Regions from separate parts of the Sphingopyxis macrogoltabida genome, predicted to be linked through region 2. Evidence: predicted binding sites of a transcription regulator. Region 2 holds the regulator's gene; the other holds the start of a gene.
What was found. The regulator LexA, encoded in region 2, represses DNA repair genes until DNA is damaged. The targets are predictions, from matches to a motif close to GTTCCNCNCTTGTTCT.
Positions count from the first base shown of each region.

Region 1: AN936_RS13140 (DUF5131 family protein) is a predicted target of LexA. The motif match lies at 2,144-2,159, and genes of this name have one in related genera.

Region 1 covers NZ_CP012700.1:2,813,484-2,817,910, forward strand. The annotation lists gene AN936_RS24175 (alpha-hydroxy acid oxidase) at 441-1,652, opposite strand; gene AN936_RS13140 (DUF5131 family protein) at 2,172-2,921, shown strand; gene tcmP (three-Cys-motif partner protein TcmP) at 2,921-4,099, shown strand; gene mobF (MobF family relaxase) at 4,281-4,427, opposite strand, start outside.
Region 2 covers NZ_CP012700.1:1,577,243-1,581,669, forward strand. The annotation lists gene AN936_RS07415 (ComEC/Rec2 family competence protein) at 1-2,009, shown strand, start outside; gene lexA (transcriptional repressor LexA) at 1,963-2,640, opposite strand; gene AN936_RS07425 (molybdopterin molybdotransferase MoeA) at 2,707-3,897, opposite strand; gene moaC (cyclic pyranopterin monophosphate synthase MoaC) at 3,894-4,364, opposite strand; gene trpC (indole-3-glycerol phosphate synthase TrpC) at 4,361-4,427, opposite strand, start outside.

The DNA of each region.
Region 1 (4,427 bases), 1.2 Mb from region 2:
AAAATAATTTTGCTTATTTCTATAGCTATCAGAGCACGTTCACGGAGGTATGATCATAATGATCAATTTTCGACAAATTCGATCTGCCACACATTCCAGTTGGAAAACCTAACACAATGCCTTCGTGGCTTCGCCCCATTGCGCGTACTTCAACAGATTCACACCTTCAATCGGCTTAAATTGAGATATTGGTGCCGCCGTAAAGCCCTGCAAACAGCTAGAAATCGGCCAAGAGAAAGCTTGCAATGTCTTCAGCATAGTTGGCGATATCCTCGCGAGCAGCTCTGCATTCGTCTAAAGTTATTGCTGTCTCAAAGGTATTATTTTCCGGATATTCCATCTAGGTTGCGCGTGGGCGGTTTGGTCAGGCGTTGTTGAGATGCCACCCACAATGTACTTATGAGTCCCGGTCAAAGCCCCTTTAATCACTCGATAGCTTGCTAATGACCGGCATTTATCGAGCTTCTTGTTCGCAAATTATGAGGACCGAGCTCATCAAGACTTCTTATTCCCATCAGTTTCATATCTCGTTCTATTTCTGTCCTCATGTTTCCAAGGGCGCGTTCAACTCCAGCTTGGCCTGAGGCAGCCAATGCATACAGATAGAATCGTCCTCCTGATACCGCTTTTGCCCCCACGGAAAGCGCTTTTAGGACATGAGTGCCGCGCTGCACTCCTCCTTCACAGATCACATCAATCTTGTCTCCAACCGCATCACAAATTTCTGCCAGCTGATCAAAAGGCGCACGAGCGCCGTCAAGTTGACGTCCACCATGATTGGAAACCATAATTCCTGTGCAACCAATTTCGACAGCTCGTAGCGCATCCTCAACACTCATGATGCCCTTCAAAGCGAATTGCCCTCCCCATTGGGAGCAGAGTTTTTCAGCGTCGTCCCAACCCATCGATTGGTCCAGCATAGTGGAGAAATAGTCTCCAACGGATACTGCCAAATTTGTGCCCTGTCCCACGTGACCAGATAAATGGGGCATGTCGAATTTCTCTTTCGTCAAGAAATTCCAAGCCCACATCGGGTGGGAGGCAAAACTAGCCAAGGAAGATAGAGTCAGCTTTGGAGGAGACTTGAAGCCGGTGCGCAAGTCTCGTTCACGATTTCCTCCCGTTATTGTATCCACGGTTAAAGCCATGACCTCAAAATTTGCATCCCGTGCACGCTCCAAAAGTGTATCGTTAAGGTCGCGATCCTTGTGGAAATAAAACTGAAACATTTTGGGGCCCGATGCGATCGGGGCGATTTCTTCCGCTGAAACCGTTGCTAACGATGAGATCCCAAACATAGTGCCATATCTTGTCGCGGCTCTTGCAACAGCACGCTCTCCCTCATGATGGAACAAGCGCTGCAGCGCGGTTGGAGCACAATAGAAGGGCATGGCTAGTTTTTGCCCCATCACCTCGACGCCCATATCAATTTGTTCGACGCCTCTTAGTACATTCGGAACCAAGTCCACGTCTTCAAATGCTGCGCTATTTCTGCGGTATGTCACTTCATCATCAGCAGCGCCATCAATGTAATGGAAGATGGGACTAGGGAGACGTTTTTTCGCTAATCGGCGGAAATCTTCAAAATTATGACAGTCTCTAAGGCGCAACTCAATATTCCTTGATTTTGGCTCGCGTGTCAAAGCACCCAACGTTTGTTAAGTGTCCTTTTTGCGGTTTCATTCTTTCGTCATCCTCGCGCATTACAAATTGTGAAAACCTGATTGGCATTCGACTGCTGGGGTTTCGGGCTTTGTTGCCTACACCTAAGAATATTGAAAAATGGCCAAATATTGAAATCTCTGCACTTATCACTCTACCCAAACTACCATGAGAGTCTTTGACGAATTGCTTCAATAATTGTCAGTTTGGTGCGGCCAGTCAGTCAACTTCGGGTGCGGTCCCATGCGAAAAATGACGGATAACCGCCATTATGTGAAATGTCGGAAAGTGGGCCGCTAACAGAAGGACCGCTTTTGAAAAATCCAGGCGCCAAGCGGTCTCCGCGAGATCAAATCCATATCTCTAGGACCGCTAGTCGAAAAGATTGAAATCGAAAGGGAAGTTTAGATCGTCTCCATAAGCAGAAGACGCCACTGCGACTCAAAGCCTCACCTTGCCTTTGAACTACTTAGCCACTAGTGTTCCACGAATGTTCTCGGAGGCAGATCATGTCTGACAACAGCGCAATCGAATGGACCGACGCCACTTGGAACCCGGTGACGGGCTGCACGAAGATTAGTCGAGGCTGTGACAACTGCTACGCTGAAAGATTTTCTGAGCGGTTCCGTGGAGTTCCGGGCCATCCGTTCGAAAGCGGTTTCGACCTTACACTTAGACCTGCTCGGTTAGAACAGCCACTTGGCTGGCGACGTCCCCGAATGATCTTCGTCAACTCGATGTCAGACCTATGGCACAAGTCAGTTCCGTTCGAATACGTCGATAGAGTTTTCGATACGATGGAGAAGGCCGATTGGCACGTTTATCAGCTCCTGTCGAAGCGCAGCTCTCTCATGTCGAAGTACCTCCGAAAGCGGTATCGAGATCGGCCCTGCCCTCAACATATTTGGTGCGGGGTTTCAGTCGAGGATGCCCAAGCTAAAAGTCGAATTTTGCACCTCCAAGGCTCGCAAGCGGGCGCGCGTTTCCTGTCGATTGAGCCATTGATCGGCCCGGTGGGAGAATTGGACCTCTTTAATATTGACTGGGTGATTGTGGGCGGAGAAAGCGGTCCGCGGGCAAGGCCAATCGATCCCCGTTGGGTTCGAGAGGTGCGAGACCAATGCATAGAGCAAGACGTCGCCTTCTTCTTCAAGCAATGGGGTGGGTTCAGGCCCAAGGACGGTGGAAGGAAACTCGACGGGCGAGAATGGAACGACTTCCCCCAAAAATTCAAGGCTGCGGTGGAGAATGCTGACTAATGGCTCAGCCTCCGGTGCTGCCGCGAGAGTACCACGATCGCGAGCAAACGTTCGTCAAGCACATTATCTTGCGAGGCTATTTGCAAAAAGTCGCTTATAATATCCTCTCGGCGTGGGACGACTTCACATTCGTTGACGGTTTTTCAGGTCCTTGGGAGGCGAGGTCAGAAGAGTTTGCTGACACATCATTCGGCATAGCGATCAGGGAGCTCCGAGAGGTTCGGGAGTCCTTCCGCCTTCGCGGAAAAACGAAGTGTTTGCGCTGTGTATTCGTGGAGAAGGAGGCGGAGCCCTTCGAACGCCTCAATGGCGCCGCTGGAGGCGCAGCGGACCTTCACGCCCGCGCCATCCACGGCACGTTTGAGGACAATATCCCGGAAGTCCGTCGTTACGTTGGCTCCTCATTTGCACTGACGTTTGTAGACCCAACCGGGTGGAGCATCGACCTCAGCCGCATCGCTCCACTCCTAAGACAACGGGGGGAGGTGCTCATCAACTTCATGTACGAGCATTTCAAAAGGTTTGTGGAGGACGAACGTCCCGAAATACGCGCTTCGTATGACAAGCCCTTCGGCGGCTTGCCTTGGCGCAAGATGATTGACGAAGAGATGTCCAACGGCCTTTCTAAGGAAGAGGCCATTCTGGAGGTCTTCAAAACCGCAGTGAAAGAGGTATGCGGTTTCGACTACGTCGCTAGCGCCCGCATTCGTCATCGCAAACTGGACAAGTCGCATTTTTATCTCGTCTACGGCACGCGGCACCAGAAGGGCTTGGAAGTATTCAGGCAAGTTGAACGCACAGCCCTTAGCGCAGAGGAGTTCTTCCGAATTGAAGCGAAGGACCGCGCAATCTCCGCGACTGGGCAACAAGGACTCTTCGAAGATTTGCCGCACAATGCAGAAGAGACTGCAAAGGTTCATTGGCACGAGGAAGTGCGAAAGGCGCGCATGTGGAGCGAGCAATTTATTGGCGGGGAAGCTGTGGTTCTTTTTGAGGTGCTGGCAAGGCGCATCCAACAGCGCTTCTCTGTTACCCTTCCGGAGTTGAAAGACCTGCTGGTGGATATGAAGAATGAGGGGCTGATCGAGTTTGACGGCCTAACGGGCCAACAAAGAAAGCCACGCCCTGGCGTAACCGTCCGTCGAACCGAGAAGCTTGAAAACGCAGTGCAGAACTGACGCGATCCCAATCCTGGCGTTGCCCACTTCGCACAGTTTGTCGCAGTAGATCCTATAGCTGGTAGGCAGCTCGAATGCTCATCGCGCAAATTTGTTTGGTGGCTGCTTTCAGGCGGAGCCAATTGGCCTTGGAATGTCCGAAACTGAGGCGCAAGGCGGCCATTCTTGGGCCACCATCTCGTCAAATCCCAAAGTCCATCGAGCGGTTGCGCTCTTTGGCGAGCTCGGGTTCAAAAACCTTGGGACTCTTCTCAGCTATGGCTTTTCCGGTCCCCACCTGCGCAGCAGCTTTCAATCGCTCCGTGACTTCCAACGCCGATGATTTCTC
Region 2 (4,427 bases):
GGTTCGCGCTTCCGGCGGCGGCGCACTGGATCGGACTGTTGTTGTCGCTCGGCGGCGGGCTGCTCGCGGGGTTGCTGATCGGCTGGCAGCGGCGGCTCGGGCGAATGCTCGCGATCGGGTGCGCGGTGATGGCGCTGGGCCTGCTCCTCGTCTGGGTGCGTGCGACATGGGTCGCGGCGCCGGTGCTGGCGCAGCCGATCACCACCGAATTTTCGATGCGGGTCGAACGGGTCGAGCCGCTGCCGGCGCGCGGACAGGTGCGTATCCTCGCGCGGCCGCAACATCGCGCCGATATGCCGCCGCGCCTCCGCCTGACATTACGCAGCGAACAGGCAGCGGGACTCGCGGGCGGTGAGCTGGTCGCGGTGCGGGCACGGCTGATGCCGCCGCCGCCTGCCAGCCTGCCGGGCGGATATGATTTCGCCCGGCGCGCCTGGTTCGACGGGATCGGTGCGGTGGGGACGGTGCTCGGCGACGTCGCCCGCGCGTCGGGGGCGGCCGAGAGCACCCCGCCGCTGCGCATGCGGCTTAGCGGACATATCCAGCAGCAGGTCGAAGGATCGGCGGGCGGCATCGCTGCGGCGCTGGTCACCGGCGATCAGGGCGCGATCAGCGAGGCGGATTCGGAAGCAATGCGGCGTAGCGGCCTCGCGCATCTGCTGTCGATCAGCGGGCTGCATGTGACCGCAGTCGTCGGCTTCACCATGTTCCTGCTTATCCGGCTGCTCGCGCTGAGCCCGCGGCTGGCGCTGCGCGGCGTCGTGCTTACGGCAGCAGCCGGGGGCGCGGCGCTAGCGGGGGTTGGCTATACATGGCTCAGCGGCGCCGAGGTGCCGACGATCCGCTCGTGCGTCGCGGCGCTGCTCGTTCTCGCAGCGTTCCTGCTGGGGCGCGAGGCGCTGACATTGCGGTTGGTCGCGGCGGGGGCGCTGATCGTGCTCGTCTGGCGGCCCGAGGCGCTCGCGGGGCCAAGCTTCCAGCTCAGCTTTGCGGCGGTCACCGCGATCATCGCGCTACACGAAAGCCCGCGGATGCGCCGCTTCCTCGAACGGCGCGACGAACGCTGGATCGTCCACGCCGGCCGCGGTGTTGCCGGGCTGCTGATTACCGGTTTTGTTGTCGAAATCGCACTGGCGCCCATCGCCTTGTTCCATTTTCACAAGGCGGGGCTTTACGGCGCGCTCGCCAATGTCGTCGCGATCCCGCTCACGACCTTCGTCATCATGCCCGCCGAAGCGCTGGCGTTGCTGTTCGACAGCGTCGGGCTCGGCGCGCCCTTCTGGTGGGTCGCCGAAAAGGCGCTCGCGCTGCTGATCCTGCTCGCGCACGGCGTCGCCGATGCGCCGGGCGCGGTCGCGACCTTGCCGTCCTTTCCGCCATGGGGCTTCGCGCTCGTCGTTTTCGGCGGGTTATGGCTGCTCCTGTGGCGGACGTCGTGGCGGCTGGCTGGACTCGTGCCGCTTGTCATCGGCGTCGCTGCGCTGCTCGTGCAGCCGCGGCCCGACATCTTGGTGACCGGCGACGGGCGCCATATCGCGGTGGCGGTACCCGGCGGTAGCTATGCCCTGCTGCGCGATCGTGCGGGCGATTTCATCCGCGATTCGCTGTCCGAAGCGGCGGGAATCGATACGCCGCTGGTCGCCCTCGCTGACTTGGAGCATGTGACGTGCAACCGCGATTTCTGCCGCTGGCGGCAAGGGGAAGGCGATACGGGACGTGTCATCCTTGCCTCGCGCGGCCGCGACCGGATCGACGGCGCCGACATGGCTGAGGCCTGCGCTGCCGCCGATGTGGTCATCAGTGATCGCTGGTTGCCGCGCGAATGTGTCGCACGCTGGCTTACGATCGACCGTGACAGCCTCGCCGAAACCGGCGGGCTGGCACTCTACCTAGGCGAGGAGCCACGCGCGATCACCAGCCTGAATGCCGGTGACGCACATCCGTGGCGCCGGCCCCGGCAGGTCAGTGGTAACGACGAAGCAGTCCCGACAGGCGTCCTTGCACGATGACCCGCTCGGCGGGGTAACGTTGCGGCTCATAGGCGCTGTTCGCCGGATCGAGCCGGATCATCTGGCCTTCGCGGCGGAAATATTTGAGCGTCGCATCCTGCCCGTCGACGAGCGCGACGACGATATCGCCCTCGCGTGCGGTGCTCGCCTTCTGGATCAGCGCATAGTCGCCGTCGAAAATTCCGGCTTCCACCATGGAATCGCCCGAAACCTCGAGCGCATAATGTTCGCCCGCGCCGAGCAGCGCGGCGGGAACCGCTAGATTATTGTGATCCTCGAACGCCTCGATCGGCACGCCTGCGGCGATCTTGCCATGCAGCGGCACCTCGATGATGTCGTTCGCGGCGATCAGCCGCATCGCCGGCGGGCTCTTGCGCAACGGCACGACATTTTCACGCGTCGGCGCCGCCTTTGCCGTTTCAGGCAGCTTTACCACTTCGAGGGCGCGGGCCCGGTTGGGAAGGCGGCGCAGGAAGCCGCGTTCCTCGAGGGCGCTGATCAGTCGGTGGATGCCCGACTTGGATTTCAGTCCCAGCGCCTCCTTCATCTCCTCGAACGACGGCGAAATGCCGCTCGCGTCGAGCTTTTGCTGGATGAAGTGAAGCAGTTCATGCTGCTTGGCGGTCAACATCGATCATTCTCCGTCAGGACCAGAACCGGACATAATGAGAACGATAGTGGAACATACCGGAACTTGTCAAGCGATGGCGATATAATCGGCGATCGCGCCCGCCGCGCGCGGGGGCGCACCGATTTCGCGGATCAGCAACGCGTCGGCCTCGATCAGCGGGACAGTCTGGCCGCTGTCCTGGCTGTCGAACATATGGAGAGCGCCGCCGTCGACCCGTGCGCGCAGATAATCCCGGCGCGCCCCACCGGCGGCAAGCGCTGCGTCGAGCGGTGCCTGGCGGATTGCGGGGAGCGGATTTGCTGCGCCTGCAAGATGGCGGATCAACGGCAGCAGGAAGAGCGTCGCGGTGACGAAGGCCGAGCCGGGGTTGCCGGGCAGCCCGAGCAGCAGCGCCTCGCCTATCGCACCGGCGATCAGCGGTTTGCCCGGCCGCATCGCGATCTTCCAGAAATCGAGCCGGCCGCCGGCGTCGTCGAGGGCGCCGCGAACATGGTCATGGTCGCCCACGGATGCGCCGCCGACGGTGACGATGACGTCATGGTGTCGCGCCAACTCCTTGATTGCACTGGCAATCGACATTCGGTCGTCGCGCATATGGAGCGGCAGGGCGACGTCGGCGGGAACGGCGGCGAGCATCGCCGCGAGCATCGCGCCGTTGCTGTTCGGGATCTGGCCCGGCGCGAGCGTGCGGCCCGGCGCGACAAGCTCGTCACCAGTGGTCAGGATCGCGACGCGCGGCCGCGATCCGACGCGAACCTCGCCCGCGCCGCCCATGATCGCGGCGGCGATTGCGCCGGCGCCCATACGCGTTCCGGGGGCGAGCAGGCGCGTGCCGGCGGCGAAATCGCCGGCGCGTTCGCGGATATGGCGCCCCCGCGCGCCGGGGCCGTCGCCGGTTAGCGCCAGTGCCACGCCCGCTGCCGCAACATCTTCCTGGAGGATCACCGTGTCGGCACCGCCCGGAAGCATGGCGCCGGTGAAGATTCGCATCGCCTCGCCGGGGCCGACGGTCCGGTCCGGGGCAGCGCCGGCAGCGATTTCGCCGGTAATTGTCCACGGTCCCGGCATGTCGGCAAAACGGATCGCATAGCCGTCCATCGCCGACAGCGCCGCCGCAGGCTGGTCGCGCGATGCGAAGACATCTTGCGAAAGATAGCGTCCAAGCGACGCGGAAACCGCGATATTTTCTGCCGCCAAGGGGGTGCGGAGCGCGAGCAGGCGCGCCTGCGCTTCCTCGACCGGCAGCAAGCCGCTCATCCGGCGCGCCAGTCGCCCGAGCGGCCACCGCTCTTTTCGAGCAGGCGGATGTCGCCGAGGGTCATCGCGCGGTCGAGCGCCTTGGCCATGTCGTAAAGGGTCAGCAGCGCCACCGATGCGGCGGTGAGCGCCTCCATCTCGACCCCCGTCGGCCCGGTCGTCGCCGCGACCGCGCGCACCGAAATGCCGTCTTCCTCCCATTCGAATTCGACGCTGACCTGTGTCAGCGCGATCGGGTGGCAAAGCGGGATGAGGTCGGCGGTGCGTTTCGCCGCCATGATGCCGGCGATGCGCGCGGTCGACAGCACGTCGCCTTTCGGCGCGTTGCCGCTGCGGATGGCATCGAGCGCCTCCGCCGACATGGCGATACGCCCGCCTGCCACCGCGCGGCGTCCGGTTGCCGCCTTGCCGCCGACATCGACCATATGCGCCGCACCCTTTTCGTCGAGATGCGTCGGGCGGGTCATGCCGCCACTCCGGTGAGCAGCGCTTTCGTTGCTGCCGTGACGTCGGGCTGGCGCATCAGGCTT